DNA from 3 places in the Pandoraea vervacti genome. Region 2 is predicted to be linked to each of the others. Evidence: riboswitches for the same ligand, from Rfam matches in the RefSeq annotation. Region 2 holds a riboswitch; each other region holds the start of a gene.
What was found. A riboswitch is a leader RNA that binds a small molecule or an ion and turns the genes downstream of it on or off. The one in region 2 is predicted to bind cobalamin.

Region 1 (6,137 bases), 490 kb from region 2:
TGACGATGCGTTCACTGACCGAAGGCGCACGCGCCCTTGCCTATGTGGCCGCCGCGCAAGCCGACATCGCCCATCATGCGCCGGAGGCCGACGAGCGCAAGCGTGCGCAAGCCGTCTACGAGTTCCTCGTGCCGATCGTGAAGGGCTGGAGTACGGAGATGTCGCTCGACGTGACGAGTCTCGGTGTGCAGGTGCATGGCGGCATGGGTTTCATTGAAGAAACCGGAGCGGCGCAGTACTATCGCGACGCGCGCATTCTGCCGATCTATGAAGGAACGACGGCGATTCAGGCGAACGATCTGATCGGGCGCAAGACGCTGCGCGATCGCGGTGCCGTCGCCAACGCGCTGTGTGAGCAAATCGCGGCGACGGAAAGCGAACTGCGGGCCGCGGGCGGTGTGGCGGTGTCGGTGGCGGATCGTCTCGCGAAGGGACGCGAAGCGCTGTCGATCGTGGTCGACTACGTGGTGGCGAATGCCCAGGACAATGCCAACGCGGTGTTTGCCGGCAGCGTGCCGTATCTAAAGCTGGCGGGTATCGTGCTGGGCGGCTGGCAGATGGGGCGAGCGCTGCTCGCGGCGCAAAAGCTGCGCGATCAGGATCCGTCGTTTTTCGACGCCAAGATCGGCACGGCGCGCTTCTACGCAGATCACATTCTGACGCAGGCGCCGGGGCTGGCACTGACCATCACCGAGGGCGCGGATTCGGCGCTTTTCCTGAGCGAAGCGCAGTTCTGATGGTCATACGTCTGGCCCCTCAGACGAATCCGTTGCGCAGGTAAAAAAGCGACCTTCGGGTCGCCTTTCATTTGCATGCTCGTCGAAAAAAAACGGCACTGCGCGAACGCAGTGCCGTGTATTGGGTCCCCGCCTCAGCCGCTAAGCCGGCATCCTGAACCGAAGGTTCAAGGTGGTCGCGGTTAGTAGCGCTTTGGGTTCATCAGACAGAGTGACGCTCACGCCAGCACTACAAACTTCCGCAACCTGCAACAGATCATTGGTTCAAGGAATCTATGACTTTCGCGAACCAGGCAGGGAAAACTAACCTTTTGGACTGGACGGCTACCGGGTCATTCAGCTTTGATACTGATCGATCACAGCGCTCAGTCGTTCATCCATGGCTTGCATTCTACGCTGAATTTCTTCGGCGGGGAATGCTTGTCCGGCAGCAATGCTTTTTTCCAGCGCAAGCAATTCGGATGCCAGACTCAACGCTGCCATGACGGCAATCCGGTCGGTGCCGCGCACGCTGCTTTGCGCACGCACCTTGCTCATTTCCGCGTCCACGCGCGACACGGAAGCGAGCAGGTCGGCTTCGTGTTCCGGCGGGCAGGCGAGGCGGTAAGACTGTTCGAGAATATTAACTTCGAGCTGCTTGATCGTCATGCGTTTTCTCCACCGGGGGTGCCGAGCAGATCCATCTGACCCTCAGCGGGGTTTTGCGTCGGGAGCTTTTCAAGGATCGCGTTCAGGCGAACCTGCGCTTCGTCGATCTTGGCGGCGAGCTGATCGCGTTGCAGTCGCAAGGCGTCGCGTTCGGTGCGCAATTGCTCAATGGCGGCGCGGGTTTCGTCACATTCTGCGCGCGCACGGTCGAGTTCCGCGAGCAGCGCTTGATTGTGTTGGTGAAAGCGTTGGCTGATGACAACCAACTGTTCCATTTTGTCGGTGAGATTGTCGAGATCGGTGAGCATCGGGCTGCGTCCTCTTGATTGCCCTACATTCTAACGGAATCGGCGGCCAATGCCCGACGAACGAGCATTGACGCTCGTTCGAATGGCCCCTACACTTGCGGCACTTCGGTGCTCGCGCACGCCCCCCCGGCATGCGCAGTTAAACGGGAAACAGGGAGCCGCGTCCCCACACGGGCTGGCCAACCTGTGCTGCCCCCGCAACGGTAAGTCATTCTTTCGACCCGAAAGGTTTCCGAAAACGCGCCTCACCCCCATCGCCACTGTGCGCCACGCGTGCACGGGAAGGCCGGTCAGGCGCGACGATGACCAGCCCGGATACCGGCCCAAGTGAGTGGGGATCCACATGCCGCGTGGCGCAAGCCGCTGGCGGCGTCTCGTCGTTTTCAGGTGTCGATGCTTCCCATCGTGTTCGCATTTCGACGTGTCACCGGCGCTCCCCTTTCGTCGGCGGCCTGCGGGGGAACGGGCCAAGGCAATAAGAAAATTACGGAAGTCACACCCGATCATGCGCACCCACGTTCGCGCGATGGCGCCACACGCGCCTGCATTTTCTCCCGCGTCACCTGCGTCACCATCCTCGTATCCGTCGCGTCCAGGTCCGCTCGATACGGCCATGAAGCCCGGCGTGCATCGCCTGACGATCGCCGCCACCCTGTTCGCCATCAGTCTCGGGGCGCACGCGCAGGCGAGCGATGCTTCGCTCAACACCACGGTCGTGACGGCCTCGCGCACCGAGCAGAAGCTCGCGGATACGCTCGCGTCCACCTCGGTCATCACCCGCGCGCAAATCGAGCAAAGTCAGGCGCAGGACCTGCCTTCGTTGCTGCGTGGGCAGGCCGGTGTCGAAATCGCCCAGAACGGGGGCTTCGGCGCGTCGGCCAGTATTTTCATGCGCGGCGCGGCGTCCAATGCGTCGCTCGTGCTGATCGACGGCGTGCCCGTCAACTCCGCAACGACCGGCACGACCAACATCGCGCAGATCCCGGTGTCGCAAATCGACCACATCGAAATCGTGCGCGGCAACGTATCCGCACTGTACGGTTCGCAGGCGGTGGGCGGCGTCATCCAGATATTCACGCGCAAAGGCGACGGCGGGCCGCCCAAGGCCTACGCCGAGCTCGGCTACGGTACGAATAACACCACCCAAGCGAACGCGGGCATCGCGGGATCGTTCGATGAAGGCAAGACACGCTTCTCGCTCGATGTCTCGCGCTTTCACACCAACGGTATCTCGGCACAGGACCCGCGCTTCGCACCGAAGGTCAACCCGAATCGCAACGGCGACGACAACACCAGCGTGAGCGCCGCGCTCTCGCGCAAACTTGGCCACACCTGGGAAGTGGGCGCGCGTCTGTTCCAGAGCGATGGCAGCATCAGCTACGACAATGCGTTCGGCAAGCCTTCCGACCTGAACGATACCGATGCCCGCGTGCGCCAGATATCGGCCTACGCCAAGGGCAATGTGACCGACAAGTGGCACACGCGATTCACCGTGACGCAGGGCGACGATGACAACTACAACTATCTGAACGGCAAGGGCAACGGTAACTACCATACGTCGAGCAATCAGATCGACTGGACCAACGAGTACGCGTTCATGCCCGATCACAAGCTGATTGCCGGTTACACGCGTCAGGAGCAAACGGTCGAGAGCAACACGAACTACGACCACAACAACCGCCATCTCGACTCGATTTACGTCGGCTACGAGGGGGTGTTCGCGAACCGGCATGAAGTGCAGGCAAGCGTGCGCCGCGACATGTATTCGGACTTCGGGGGCGCCAACAGCTGCTGGGTCGGCTACGGCTATCGGCTGACCGACCAGTGGAAGCTGATGGCGAACGCCTCGGACGGTTTTCGCGCGCCGACCTTCAACGAGCTGTTCTTTCCGGGCTTCGGCAATCCGAATCTGCAACCGGAACGCTCGATCTCGAAGGAACTCGCCGTGCAATTCCATGACGCGCGTTTCGGTCTGGCAAAGCTCGCGCTGTTCCGCACCGACTATACGAATCTGATCCAGTCGCTCACCGTGTTTCCGTACACGGCGGCGAACGTGGCAAAGGCCCGCGTCGAAGGGCTGGAACTGACGTATCTGGGCAAGATCCAGCGGACCGGCACGGACGTGCGCTTGTCGTTCACGCGACAAAATCCGACGGATCTGGACGCCGACAAGGTACTCGCGCGTCGCGCCAAACAGTACGGTTCGCTCGGCGTGACGCAGACGCTCACGGATAAATTCAGCGTCGGCGGCGATGTCTTCTACAGCGGCGAGCGTTACGATACGGGAGGTCAGCATCTCGGCGCCTACACGCTGGTGAATCTCCAGGCCCGCTACAACATCGACAAGTCCTGGTACGTCTCGGCGCATCTGGATAATGTCTTCAACAAGAACTACCAGACGGTTTATGGCTACAACACCCTCGGGCGCGCGATTTACGTCTCGCTCGGCTGGAAGCAGTTCTGACCGGCCGCGGCGCGCTAACGGCAATCTCGGCAATCTCGACAGCGTCCGGGCAGGACGCATCGCCGCATGACGTTGCGGCGCGCGCTCACCATCTGGGCAGGGCTGGCCGCTGTCGTGCTGGCTGTGCTGATCGCATCGCTCATGCTGGGCAGCGTTCCGGTGTCGCTACGCGAGATCGGGGCGATGGCGCTGGGGCACGATGTCGGCCTCGTCGGCGATGTGATCTGGCGACTGCGCCTGCCGCGTGCGCTTGCGGCGTTCGCCTGCGGCGGCCTGCTGGCCGTTGCGGGCACGCTCATGCAAACGTTGCTACGCAATCCGCTAGCGGACCCCTACGTGCTCGGCATCTCCGGCGGCGCGGGCGTGGCCGCGCTGGCCTCGCTGGCGCTCATGCTGCCGTTTTTCTGGGTACAGACGAGCGCCTTCCTTGGCGCGCTGGCCGCCATTGCCATCGTGATGGGGTTGTCGCGTCGCAGTTTCCTGCGCGCCGGCGAGCAGGACAGCAGCGCCAGGCTGTTGCTGACCGGTGTGATGATGGCCGCCGGTTTCGGCGCGCTCGCGACGCTGATTCTCACGCTCGCGCCCGACGCGAGTCTGCGCGGCATGCTGTTCTGGCTCACCGGGGATCTGAATGGCGTCGACCGCGCCTCGCTGCCGCTGATCGCGCTCGTCGTGACGCTGCTCATCGTGAGTCCCGTCGCGCATCGCCTGAACGTGCTGCTGCGTGGCGAAGCCGTCGCGCAAGCCGTGGGCGTGGCGGTCGGTCCCTTGCGTATGCGCGTCTATCTGGCCGCGTCGCTCGCAACGGCGATCGCCGTCACGACGGCGGGCAGTATCGGCTTCGTCGGTCTGGTCGTGCCGCACATCCTGCGCCTGCGCTTCGGCAACGATCAACGCATGCTGCTTCCTGCCGCCGCGCTCGGGGGCGGAGCGTTGCTGATGCTCGCCGATCTGGTCGCGCGCACCGTTATCGCACCGACGCAACTGCCGGTGGGCGTGATCACGGCGATGATCGGTGTGCCCGTCTTCCTGTGGTTGCTGTCGCGGAGGGTGATCCGGTGAATGCGTCGCACAATGAACCACAGCACGAACCACGGCGAGAGTCACAGCACGAATCGACGCAGGCGCAGACGGACGAGCCCTTGCTGCAAACGCATGCGCTGACCCTGCGTGCGGGAGCGCGCGTGCTCGTCGACCGTCTGAACCTGGCCGTGGCGCCGGGCGAGTGCTGGTGTCTTGCCGGGCCGAATGGCGCGGGCAAGACGACGCTGCTCGATACGCTCGCGGGCCTGCGCGCGCTGGCGGCGCATCCGCCGCGCGACGCCGCGATGACGGCGAGCGGGCGCGTGACGATCGGCGGCAAGGCGCTCGCACAGTGGCGTCCCGAACCGCTCGCCCGCATCAGAGCCCTGATGCCGCAGCACACGCGCGACGCCTTCGGGGCAACCGCTATGGAGGTCGTGCTCGCGGGCCGTCATCCATACCTCGCGCAGGGACGTTGGGGCGCCTGGGAGTCCGATGACGATGTCGCCATGGCGCGTGCCGCTCTGGCACAGGTCGGCCTCGAGGATTTCGCGTCGCGCGACGTCACGACGCTGTCCGGCGGCGAGCGTCAGCGGGTCTCGCTCGCGGCGGTGATTGCGCAGGCCACGCCGTTGCTGCTGCTCGACGAGCCTTTGTCGCATCTCGATCTGCACCATCAGATCGATGCGCTCGAATGGCTCGCCGGGCGTGCCGCGCGCCAACCACTGCGCGCAGGGACCGCCGTCATGTTCTCCTGCCACGACCTGAATCTCGCGCGACGTTTTGCCTCGCATGCCCTGTTGCTCGACGGCAGCGGTGGCTGGCGAGCGGGTCCGGTGCGCGACGTGCTCACGGCCGAGCATTGCAGCACGGCATTCGGCTACCCGCTGCGCCTGATTCGCGACGGCGAGGACGAAGCCCTCGTGCCGGTGCGTCGCGCATGAGGCGAATCGTTGC
Region 2 (6,137 bases):
GCCACCCCATCCACGCTTTCGTCGAAATTATCGTAACGGGCGCGCAAGAGCGACGCATTCGCCTCGACGGAGAAGCCGTAGCCCAGCGTCAGCGCACCGGACACCTCAACACCGCGAGACGACTGCTGGCCGACTTGTTGCGTCACCGTCGGATGCAACGGATCGGTCGCCAGGAGATGCCGTTTCACGATCTGGTAGACGGCGAGCGTCCAGAAGCCCCGACCGTTCGGCAGTTCCTGCTTGAAGCCCGCCTCCCACTGCTCGCCGGTCGCGAGATCGAACCGGGTCTGCGATTGCGACAGGGTGACCAGCGAGCCGATGCTGTCTGCACCGCGCGTGTACTGACCGTAGACCGACGCCGAGGGACTGAGCTGATACACGAGGCCAAGACGCCAGCCGACGTTCGAGAACGTCTTGCCGAACTCAGATCCTGTGGCCAGTTGCCGACGCGAATAGTCAAGATAGTCGTAACGCACGCCACCCACCGCCGACAGGCGCGGCGTGATGTCGAAACGGTCTTCGGCGAACAACGCCACCTGACGCGTCAGCGTGCGGAATTCGGGCAAGGTCGGATCGGGGCTGGCGAACACGCCCGGGTCGAAAGCATCCGCATTGACGACCGACGTGCCGCCAAACGGTGTGTTGCTGTCGCGCTGAAACGAGATCTGATTGGCCTCGACGCCGATGACGAAGCGGTTCGCGTGTCCCGCGAGGGTACGGTCGATGGTGGCATCGAGCCGGTTGCCGACCTGATGCTCGTGCTGAAGGATCTCGATGTAGTCGCTGCGCGTGACCCGACGCGTGGACGGGTCCATCTCGTACGATTCGCTGTTGCGCCAATGACGGCGGGTGTTCAGGTAGTACAACTGACCGCGGATCGTGATGCCGTCGGCGGCCCGGAAGACGCCGGTCAACCGCGTCGACTGATCGAAGTAGGCGATCAGTGCATCGCCCACGTTGAAGTTCCGGTAACGCAGGGACGTATCGATCGTGCCGTTGTTGAGCGGCACGCCGAAATACGTCGCCGGCATCTGACGTGCGTAGTCGTAGTCGAGCGTGAACGACAGTGTCGGCGACACGTCGAGCTTCACCGCGCCGCCGAACGAAGTCGTATGCGCATCGCCGCGCTCGGCCCAACCGTTGCCGCGGTTGTCGCTCACATAAAAGCGGTACGACAACATGGGGCCGAGTGCGCCGGTGGTGTCGAGCGCGAAGCGTTTCTGGCCATCGGTTCCGAAGCCCGCCTGAATCGTGGTCGCGGACTCGCGCTGCGCTCGCTTCGGCACGACATTCACCACACCGCCGATCGCGCCCTCGCCGTACAGCACCGATGCCGGTCCGCGCAGCACGTCGATGCGCTCGACTTGCCAGGTGTCGAAGGGAAAGGTCATCGTGCCCGCGCCGGGATAGAGGCGCGTGCCGTCGTAGAGCGTCATCACCGACTCCTGACCGGCGAAGCCGCGCACGGCGAGCGCGGTGCCGCCATTGCCCGGCGTGGCCGTGCTGGTGAAGCCGGTGGTGCGCGTCACGGCGTCGTTGACGCTCTGATCGCCGCGCGCTTCGATCTGCCGGGCGCTCAGCGTCTCGACGCTCGCGGGCGTGTCGAGACTGGACAGGTTCAGACGGGAACCGGTGGGCGTCGGCGTGGAGAGTGGCGCGTCGTCGCGCGCGTGTTGCGCATTGACGGTGACCCGCGGCAGGTGGGTGTCGTCGGCAAACGTGACGGCGCTGCCGAACAGCGAGACAACGGTGAGCGCGGCTTTGCCAAGGGCGAAACAACGCCCTGCCGGGACCCTGTCGAGGGTCGTCGAGCATGGATGATGCATGGGTCTCCTGGGGTTTCGCGCCCCAAAAAAAGGTCGATGTGCCCAACGGCCAGGTCTGACTTCCCGTCGCGAGGACGAGTCACAGTGGCGCGACCGCGCTGGATTTGCACCAGCTTCCGGCCGTCGGTAGCGCGCATTCTACGTGTTGTTTCGGTTCATGTCGCTCACGTGGCAGGTGACTACCGCCCTTGAGCGAATCGGCACAGCGATTGATCGTTCGCGCATCGCGTCGCCGCGTTGGCGAGGGTAGACTGCATCGGCCTTCTCCCGGAAACCCCCGACGATGCGACCCGACACTGCGCCCCACCCGCGTGAAAGCCAGCGCGAAATCCATGCACGGCCCGACATCGGGCTGACGGCGCGCGTTATTCAGGGCAACGAACTGCGGATTGCCAGCATCCATCTCGAGCACAATGCCCTCATCGTCGTCGACAAAGGCATCAAGACGGTGACGACGAGCGACGGCGCGCGCGCCCGCGCAACGCCGGGTCAGGCCCTCGTCGTACGTGGTGCGCAGACGGTGGACTTCACGAACGTGCTGGCGTCGGACGGCACGTACGAGGCGCGGTGGCTCGTATTCGACGACGCGCTGTTGTTCGACGAACGCTATCGTCGCGACGCCACGGCAGCCGAACGCGCCACTGCCGGGCGAAAGTCGGCGATCGCGCTCGGGAAGATCGCAAGACAATTTCATGCGTCGTTCGAAGCGGCGTGCGAGGCGCTCTGCCCCATCGACCCGGTACCCGAAGGCGTTGCACGGCTGCGCGCGCTTGAGGTTGCCTACTGGTTGCTCGCGTGTGGCGTCTCGCTGGCGCCTCACGCTGCCCGGACTTCCATCGCGGCCAGGGTCCGCCATCTGATTGCCGCCGACGTCGATGCGTCATGGTCGTCCGCCGTCGTGTCCGGGCGCCTCGCCATGTCCGAGGCCACGCTTCGACGTCGGCTCTGCGCTGAAGGCACGTCGCTCACGGCAGTCCTTGCAGACGTCCGGATGACCACGGCCCTGACCATGCTTCAGGCAACGTCGCGCCCGATCTCGGACGTGGCGATGTGCGTCGGCTACGAATCGCCGTCGCGATTTTCCGTGCGCTTTCGGGAGCGTTTCGGATTCTCCCCCTCCGCCGTACGCGATTCCGGTCGTGACAACCGCGGCGCCTAGCCCTTCAGGAATTCATGCCCATGCTGACCGTACATCACCTCGGCGTCTCCCAATCGGAGCGCATCGTCTGGCTCTGCGAGGAACTTGCCATCCCTTACCAGTTGGTGCGTTATGCGCGCGACCCCGTCACTCGCCTGGCGCCGGAAGCACTCAGGCAGTTGCATCCGCTCGGTGCCGCCCCGGTCATCGAGGATGGCGACACGATGCTTGGCGAATCGGCTGCCATCGTGGAATACCTGCTGACGAAATTCGGCGATGGCCGACTGCAAATCGGACCGGATCACGCCGACTATCCCCACTATCTGTACTGGTTTCACTTCGCCAACGGCAATCTCCAGCCGATCATCCTGCGCTACATGACGCTCGCGCGGGCCGGACTGCCCGTTGACCATCCGGCACTCGCCAGCACCATGGGACGCCTGCAAGTCGCACTCGACACGATGGACAAGCATCTCGTCGCCCGTCCCTATCTTGCTGGCGACGCGTTCACTGCCGCCGACATCATGACCGTGTTCTCACTCACGACCATGGGCGTGTTTCAGCCCATCGACCTGACGCCGTACCCGCACATCCAGGCTTATCTGGCCCGGATTGGCGAGCGTCCCGTCTACCAACGCGCGATGGAGATCTGCGAACCCGGAATGGTGCGGGAACTCTGAAGAAAAACCGCGCAAATGAGCGTTTTGATGCGCGAATTCGTCGAGCATGAGCAGAAAGTCGCCCAATCGGGAAGACCCGCAGTACAATCGCCCCCACTCTGAATTACCTCCACCTTCGCCCCCCCGGCGCGATGCCCGCCGCTTCGACGGCGGCCGGGGGGCGCTGATTCGCGCATCAGGCTATTGAGGAACACGACTTTGGCAACATCGGAACACGACCCGCTCGGCGAGGGCATCGAAGCAGGGGCGTCAGCCCCGTCGGAGCTGCGCCGCTCCCTGTCCGCACGGCACCTGACGATGATCGCCGTGGGCGGCTCGATCGGCACCGGCCTGTTCGTAGCCTCCGGGGCCACCATCGCGCAGGCAGGACCGGGCGGGGCGTTGCTGGGTTATGTGCTGATCGGCCTGATGGTCTACTTCCTGATGACCAGCCTTGGCGAACTGGCCGCGGCCATGCCCGTGTCCGGTTCATTCTCGACGTACGGTGCGCGCTATGTCGACGAAGGCTTCGGCTTCGCGCTGGGCTGGAACTACTGGTACAACTGGGCCGTCACCGTCGCGGTCGACCTCGTCGCAGCACAACTGGTCATGGCGTACTGGTTCCCCCATGTGCCAGGTGTGTACTGGAGCGCCTTGTTCCTTGCCATCACCTTCGGTCTGAATGCCCTGTCGGCGCGGGGCTTCGGCGAAGCGGAGTTCTGGTTTGCGCTGATCAAGGTCGTTGCCGTACTGGCTTTCGTCGCGATGGGCTTGATGATGCTGCTCGGCATCATTCGCGGTGGCGAGGCCGGCGGGGTTGCCAACTGGACGGTTGGCGACGCGCCGTTCGCGGGCGGCTTCGCTGCCCTCATCGGTGTAGCGATGGTCGTCGGCTTCTCGTTTCAGGGTACGGAACTCATCGGCATCGCCGCCGGCGAATCCAAGGACCCGGCGCGCAATCTGCCGCGTGCCGTGCGTCAGGTGTTCTGGCGCATTTTGCTGTTCTACGTCGCCGCGATTCTGGTCATCGGCCTGCTCATCCCGTATACCGATCCGCATCTGTTGCGCAATGACGTCACCGATGTCAGCGTCAGCCCGTTCGCCCTGATCTTCGAGCGGGCGGGACTGCTGGGGGCGGCCTCGGTCATGAATGCCGTCGTGCTGACCTCCGTGTTGTCGGCAGGAAACTCCGGCATGTATGCCGCCACCCGCATGCTCTACAGTCTGGCTCGCGATGGCAAGGCGCCGCGCATGTTCGGCCGGATCTCGCGCAACGGCGTGCCGATGTGCGCGTTGCTTGCGACGGCGGCCGTCGCGGCACTGTGCTTCTTCACCTTCGTGTTCAGCCCGAACGCCGTCTACATCTGGCTGCTCAACACCTCCGGCATGACAGGCTTCATCGCCTGGCTGGGCATCGCGATCAGCCATTACCGGTTCCGCCGTGGTTACGTCAAACAGGGTTACGACCTGGCGAACTTGCCCTATGTCTCGCCGTTTTTCCCGTTCGGCCCCATCTTCGCGTTCGCGCTATGCCTGATCATCACGCTGGGGCAGAACTATCAGGCGTTTCTACAGGACAGGATCGACTGGGGCGGCGTGGTCGCGACGTACATCGGCATTCCGCTGTTCCTGCTGATCTGGGCCGGTTACCGTGTGGTGCGCGGCTCGCACTTCGTCAGGTATCGCGACATGCACTTCCCGAATACGCAGGCGTCCGCCCGCGCAGACGCCCACGGCGGTTCCGAGACTAGTAACGCGCTTCGCTGAGGTCGGCGAGCAGCGTCGGGCCGGTGGGGCGCCAGCCGAGCCGCGCCTGCGTCAGTGCGCTTGACGCAGGCATATCGAACGTGACGAACATCGACATCCATCCGAAATACTCGGCGGCCTCCTGCGGTTCAATCGAGACGACGGGCAGGTTCAGGCCGCGCCCGAGCGTCTCGGCAATGTCCCGGACGCTCACGCCCTCTTCCCCGACCGCGTGATATCGCGCGCCCCGCTGGCCTGCCTCCACCGCGAGACGATAGCAACGCGCCACATCCGAAACGTGCCCGGCCGGCCAGACGTTCTTCCCCTCCCCCACATAGGCGACGACGCCCTTCTCACGCGCCGCGGCGATCAGCGGCGTGACGAGCCCCTGACGGTACGGGTTATGCACCTGCGGCAAGCGCATCGCCGACACGTTCACCCCCGCCTCAAGAAGCGCATTGCCCGCGATCTCCGACGCGATGCGCGGATTCGCGTGCGTGCTGTCGAAGACGTCTTCGCTCGCCGGCAAACCGTTATGCTGGCTGCCCATGCCGGTGCCGGAGGTGATGACCAGCGGACGATCCGTGCCGGCGAGCGCATTGCCAAGCGCGGTGATGACGCGCGCGTCCTTTTCGCAGTTCTCCACGAACCGGGAGAAGTCGTGATCGAACGCGGTATGGATGACGGCGTCCGCCTTGGCCGCGCCGCTGCGCAGCGTGTCGAGGTCTTCGAGTGTGCCGCGATGCACCTCGGCACCGGCCTGGCGCA
Region 3 (6,137 bases), 2.3 Mb from region 2:
CCATCGACTTCGCCGAAATGACCGTGACGACAGGCACGCCGAACGTCATCGCGAGGTCCGCACTGCTCGGCGTGCCGTCGAATAATCCCATGACGCCTTCGATGAGGATCAGATCGGCGCTCCGGGCGGCTTGCGCCAGCAGACGTCGGCACTGCGCCTCGCCGACCATCCACAGGTCGAGCGTTTGCACCGGCGCACCGCTCGCCCGTTCGAGAATTTGCGGATCGAGAAAATCGGGGCCGGTCTTGAAGACACGGACCGTGCGCCCCTGCTCGCGATGCAGCCGTGCCAGACCGGCGGTGACCGTGGTCTTGCCCTGACCCGACGCCGGGCCGCTGATGAAGAGCGCGGGGCACGCCATGATCAGAACTCGACGCCCTGCTGGGCCTTCACGCCTTGTTCGCGATACGGGTGCTTCACCAGACGCATCTCGGTGACGAGGTCTGCGGCCTCGATCAGTTCGTCCGGTGCATGACGGCCGGTGACCACCACGTGCTGCATGTCGCCGCGCGCGCGCAGAACGCCCAGCACTTCGTCGAGCGGCAAGTACTCGTACTTCAGCACGGTATTGAGTTCGTCGAGAATCACCATGCGGTAGTTGCCGCTCTCGATCATGTCGACGGCCGTTCGCCAGCCCTTGCGCGCCGTGGCGATGTCCGCGTCGCGGTTCTGCGTATTCCAGGTGTAGCCGTCGCCCATCGTGACGAAGTCGCATTGCGGGTGGCTGCCAAGGAAGTCGCGCTCGGACGTGTGCAGCGCCCCCTTGATGAACTGCACGACACCGATGCGCTGGTCGTGGCCCAGCATGCGCACCGCCATGCCAAACGCGGCTGTGCTCTTGCCCTTGCCGTTACCGGTATGCACGATCAGCAGGCCCTTTTCCGTCGTGGCGGCGGCCTGCTTCTTTTCATGCCCTTCGCGGCGTCGCTGGGTCATGCGCAGATGGGATTCGGTGTCGGTCTTCATCGTGTCGTTACTCCGTGGGCGCCCTGGTGGCGATGGCGACGGTGATGCCGTCGCCGGCGTATTTGCCTGCGAGCAGCGTGCTGCCGGGCGCGGCCAGCAGCGCGCATGGCTCGCATATGGCCTGCACGCCGGTGTGTTCGTGAACCGTGGCCGAGCGTGGCAGCAGAGGATGCTCGTCCAGACAGGCTTCGATCTGTGCGGGGGTGAATCCTGTCAACGCAATGCCGTGTCGCTCGCAGAAGGCCGTGAGCGCCGCGTCCTCGGCTTTCCGGTCGAGCGTGCCGATGACGGCGACATCGTCGAGCGAGTGCGTCCCCAATGCGGCACGCACTGCGGCGTCGATCCGTTCGACGCTCACACCCTGACGAAAGCCGATGCCGAGACTCAGCGGGCGCTCGGCGGCGTGTATGGGCGCTGTGTCGTCGGGCCGCGCCAGCGAGACAACGTCCCCGATCACGATGATCGATGGCGAACCGATGCCGGTCGCGCGGACCGCCGCATGCAGGGTGCGCAGCGTGGCGAGCACCTGCCGCTGAGAGGGCAGTGTTGCCGACTCGATGGCGGCGCAAGGCGTGTGCGGCGGCATACCGGCTTGCAGTAACTGGCGGGCAATGTCTTCGAGACGGCGAATGCCCATGTAGACGACGAGGGTGAGACGTGTGGCGGCGAGGGCCTTCCAGTCGGGCTCGTCCTCACCGGCGCCGTGGCCGGTCACGAAGATCGCGCCCTGGGCCAGTCCCCGGTGCGTGACCGGAATGCCGAGCGTCGTGGGGGCCGCAATCCCCGCCGTGATGCCGTTGATGATCTCGACGGGGATGTTCGCCGCTTGCAAGGCAAGCAGTTCCTCGCCGCCGCGTCCGAAAACGAACGGATCGCCGCCCTTGAGCCGAGCCACGCTGCGACCGGCGCGCAAATGGGTGAGCATCAGCGCAATGATTTCCCGCTGCGGGGTCGACGCGTGTCCGCCGCGCTTGCCGACGTGGACGACCTGCGCGTGCGGGCCGGCCATGTGCAGGACGTCGGGATTGACGAGGTCGTCGACCAGCACGACGTCTGCAACGGCAAGCGCGCGCATCGCCTTGACGGTGATGAGTTCTGCGTCGCCCGGTCCCGCCCCGATCAGCCAGGCACGGCTCATTGCCGACCTCGCGCGCACGAGGGAAACGTCATGCGCGACAGCGATGCCGGCAATGCCACAGATGTCGGCGCGACACCCGGCAGGGGACAGGGACGCGCCGCCGGAAGCGGGCCAGGACGATGACTCATAAGGCGGAACGACGGGGGGAGTGCATGCGTGCTCACGGCAGCCCGTTGCCGAGGCGGCTGCGTGAGCGACGCACGGCAACGTCTCTTAGAGGATGAAAAATTTGGTGGCGAGCATACCACAGGCGTTTGGCCGCTCGCTGCCTTGACGGGGCGGTGTCCGCCACCTACACTCGCGGCTAATCTGGTGCTCGCGCGCACGTTCCTGTGCGCGCAGTTAAACGGGAAACAGGAGGGCGGCGCGACCACGCCTCGGTCGTGCGACGCGACGCTCCAGCCTGTGCTGCCCCCGCAACGGTAAAACGAAGGTGTCGCAGTCATGCGGCGCCAGGCCGTCTTCAACCCCGCACATGTTTCATGTGACATGTGTTTCACGGGGCGAGACCACTGCGCGATAGCCTTCGATGGCGGCGTGGGAAGGTGAAGCGGCCATTTCGTCAGCCCGGATACCGGCCGGAGAAGACGATTGGCACTGCGGGTAGGCGGTGTGCAGTCAAACCCTCAGCTTTGCCACGTGTCCCCCGTTTTCCCGATGCGCCCGCCACCGGTGGCGCCGCCATGCCCTGCCGGGCAGGCAGCACGCCATACCGGTCAGGCATCGGAAGCGGCAGAAGCGTGCAACTACGCTTTGTCTTTTCCATGTCGACTTCCATGCGCAAGATCCCCGTGACCGTGATCACGGGCTTTCTCGGCAGCGGTAAAACCACGCTGCTGCGTCACATCCTGTCCAACAACCATGGCTTGCGCGTTGCCGTCATCGTCAACGAGTTTGGCGAGCTGGGCATCGACGGCGAAATCCTCAAGGGTTGCGGCATCGGCTGCGACGAGAACGGCCAGGAAACCGAAGGCCAGTTGTACGAACTGGCCAATGGCTGCCTTTGCTGCACCGTGCAGGAGGAGTTCTTTCCCGTGATGGAAGCGCTCAACGAGCGACGCGACCAGATCGATCACGTGCTCATCGAGACCTCCGGGCTGGCATTGCCTAAGCCGCTGGTGCAGGCCTTCAACTGGCCTTCGATCCGCAATGGATTCACCGTCGATGCGGTCATCACGGTCGTGGACGGGCCCGCCACCGCCAGCGGGCAATTTGCCGAAAACCCGGACGCCGTCGACGAGCAACGCAAGGCCGACCCGAATCTCGATCATGAATCGCCGCTGCACGAACTCTTCGAAGACCAGTTGAGTGCAGCCGATCTGGTCATCCTCAACAAGACCGATCTGCTCGATGCGGCAGCGCAGGCCAGTGTGACGGCGCTGATTCGCGAGGCACTGCCCGCCCACGTGAAGATCGTGCCCGCGAGCAACGGCAATCTCGACCTGAGCGTGTTGCTCGGGCTGGAATCGGCGTCCGAAGCGACCATCGATCAGCGGCCCGACCATCATGGCTCGGGGCACGACGCCGACCACCATCACGACGAGTTCGACTCGGTCATGGTGTCGGCGCCGCAGGCCGCAGCGCTCGCCCCGTTGACCCGCGACAAGGTCATCGCCGCATTGAGCCAGCTTGTCGAAAATCACACGATCTATCGCGCCAAAGGCTTTGCTGCCTTGCCCGGCGCGCCCATGCGTCTGGTCGTGCAGGGGGTGGGCAAGCGCTTCGACAGCTACTTCGATCGTCACTGGCGCGACGGCGAATCACGCGGCAGTCGCTTTGTGCTGATCGGGGAAGATCTCGATGCCGACGCCCTCCAGCGCGAGTTCGATGTGGCGCTTGGCGTCGTGTCGCCGGCCGCAGTGGCCTGAAGCACCCGGCCCAAACAGGAAGACGCTTCGCATGCACTTGTTACGCACGGTCCCCGGCGGCTTTGTCGACGACGCGGCAGGGGTAATCCGCATCGACCAGCAGCCTGCCGACATCGTCGTGCTCAGCTCGGCCGACACGACCTTGTCGTTGCTGGCGAGCGTGGTGGCGCGGCTCGGTGACGATTTCCCGAGTCTGCGGCTGGCCAATGTCACGTATCTTCGGCAACCGGCGTCCGTCGACTTTTACATCGAGGACGTCTTGCAGCATGCGCGCGTCGTCGTGGTCGATCATCTGGGCGGTGAAGCCTACTGGCCGTACGGAATCGAGCAGATCGTGGCGCTGGCGCAGCGTCGCGCCCAGATGCTCGTGATGTTCTCGGGCGACTTGCAGGAGGACCCGAATCTGACGGCGCTCAGCACCGCCAGCCCCGAGTTCTGCACGCGTTTGTGGCGCTATCTGCGCCAGGGCGGCCCGGCCAACGCCGAGGCGTTCCTGAGGGCCATTGCGTGGCAGGCGCTCGGTTGGGGGGGCGATCCGCCGCTGCCGGTGGCCGTGCCTAATGCCGCGCTTTACCATCCGCGCAGCCATCGACCGACGGTCGCTGACTGGCAGGCATGCTGGCACGCGGGGGCGCCCGTCGTCGCGATTCTCTTTTATCGTGCTCATCTGCAAGCGGCTAACACCGTCGTGTTCGACGCCCTGATCGACGCGCTCATGGCGCGCGGGCTGAACCCGCTGCCGATTGCCATCACATCGCTCAAGGACGCGCTCAGCCGCGATGTCGTAAGCCAGCTCTGCGAGGAGCACGACGTCTCGCTCGTGCTCAACACGACGGCGTTCTCGACGTCGACGCCGGAAGACCCCCGCCAGTCGCAGGTGTTCGGCAGCGACGCACCGGTGCTGCAGGTGATCCTGAGCGGCGGCAACCGCGACGATTGGGTCAAGGACAATCAGGGGCTGAACTCGCGCGATATCGCCATGCACGTCGCGTTGCCCGAGGTCGATGGCCGCATCGTCACCCGGGCGATCAGTTTCAAGGGGCTGGACTATCGGTGCGCGCGCACCGAAGTGGACGTGGTGCGTTATCAGCCAGATCGGGAGCGCGTCGCGTTCGTTGCCGAATTGAGCCGACGCTGGTGCCTGTTACGCACCCAGCCCAACGCGCAAAAACGTCTCGCGCTGGTGCTGGCCAATTACCCGGCGAGCGAAGGTCGTATCGGCAACGGCGTGGGACTCGATACGCCTGCGTCGGTTGTCGAGATCCTGACGCTGTTGCGCGACGAGGGCTACCGGGTCGACGAACTGCCGCCCGACGGCGACGCGCTGATGGCGCGCCTGACGAGCGGCGTGACCAACGACGCCGAGATGCGCGCGCTGCGACCGGCCTTCCAGAGCTATGCGCTCGAGGACTATCTGGCCGCGTTCGCCACGTTGCCTGCGCAAGTGCGCGACGCGCTCAACGAGCGGTGGGGACCGGCCGATCAGGATCCGACGATACGGCACGGTCGTTTCATGATCGCGGGCTGGCGGTGTGCCAACGTGTTCGTCGGCATTCAGCCGTCCCGCTCGCGCGTCGACGGCGACTACGCCAGCTATCACGACGCCGAACTGGTGCCGCCGCACGCCTATCTCGCGTTCTACTTCTGGCTGCGTCATGTGTTCGATGTCGATGCCGTCGTGCACGTGGGCAAACATGGCAGCCTCGAATGGCTGCCCGGCAAGAGCGTGGCGCTGTCCGACAGTTGCTGGCCCGATCTCACCCTTGGCCCGTTGCCGCATCTCTATCCGTTCATCGTCAATGATCCCGGCGAGGGAAGTCAGGCCAAGCGCCGGGCGCAGGCGGTCATCATCGATCACCTGATGCCGCCGCTCACGCGTGCGGAATCGTACGGCCCCATGCAGGATCTGGAGCGTCAGGTCGACGAATACTATGAAGCGCTCCTGGTCGACATGCGCCGCGCGAAATGGCTGCGCAGCACGATCCTCGAGACCATCGTTCGACATCGTCTGCACGAAGAACTCAGCCTCGATGCGCCGAACGGTCCGGACGCCGAGGACGAACTGCTCACGCGTGTCGACACGTGGTTGTGCGAACTCAAGGAGACGCAGATCCGCGACGGTCTGCACATCTTCGGTCGCTCGCCCAAGGGGCGAGAGCGTTGCG

Region 1: another riboswitch for cobalamin. It lies ahead of UC34_RS06395 (TonB-dependent receptor plug domain-containing protein); the one in region 2 lies ahead of UC34_RS04145 (TonB-dependent receptor).
Region 3: another riboswitch for cobalamin. It lies ahead of cobW (cobalamin biosynthesis protein CobW); the one in region 2 lies ahead of UC34_RS04145 (TonB-dependent receptor).

What each region holds. Positions count from the first base shown of each region.
Region 1 covers NZ_CP010897.2:1,408,347-1,414,483, forward strand. Annotated here, with positions in the region: gene UC34_RS06375 (acyl-CoA dehydrogenase) at 1-737, shown strand, start outside; RNA gene ssrS (6S RNA) at 860-1,040, opposite strand; gene UC34_RS06385 (cell division protein ZapA) at 1,074-1,385, opposite strand; gene UC34_RS06390 (hypothetical protein) at 1,382-1,693, opposite strand; cobalamin riboswitch at 1,783-2,034, shown strand; gene UC34_RS06395 (TonB-dependent receptor plug domain-containing protein) at 2,307-4,157, shown strand; gene UC34_RS06400 (FecCD family ABC transporter permease) at 4,224-5,219, shown strand; gene UC34_RS06405 (ABC transporter ATP-binding protein) at 5,300-6,124, shown strand.
Region 2 covers NZ_CP010897.2:918,572-924,708, reverse strand. Annotated here, with positions in the region: gene UC34_RS04145 (TonB-dependent receptor) at 1-1,826, opposite strand, end outside; adenosylcobalamin (AdoCbl) riboswitch at 1,824-1,971, opposite strand; gene UC34_RS04140 (helix-turn-helix transcriptional regulator) at 2,110-2,985, shown strand; gene UC34_RS04135 (glutathione S-transferase family protein) at 3,006-3,644, shown strand; gene UC34_RS04130 (amino acid permease) at 3,843-5,390, shown strand; gene UC34_RS04125 (SDR family oxidoreductase) at 5,371-6,137, opposite strand, start outside.
Region 3 covers NZ_CP010897.2:4,287,545-4,293,681, reverse strand. Annotated here, with positions in the region: gene UC34_RS18625 (cobyrinate a,c-diamide synthase) at 1-364, opposite strand, end outside; gene cobO (cob(I)yrinic acid a,c-diamide adenosyltransferase) at 364-966, opposite strand; gene UC34_RS26140 (cobalamin biosynthesis protein) at 974-1,297, opposite strand; partial or broken gene cobA (uroporphyrinogen-III C-methyltransferase) at 1,379-2,104, opposite strand; cobalamin riboswitch at 2,398-2,701, shown strand; gene cobW (cobalamin biosynthesis protein CobW) at 2,869-3,972, shown strand; gene cobN (cobaltochelatase subunit CobN) at 4,004-6,137, shown strand, end outside.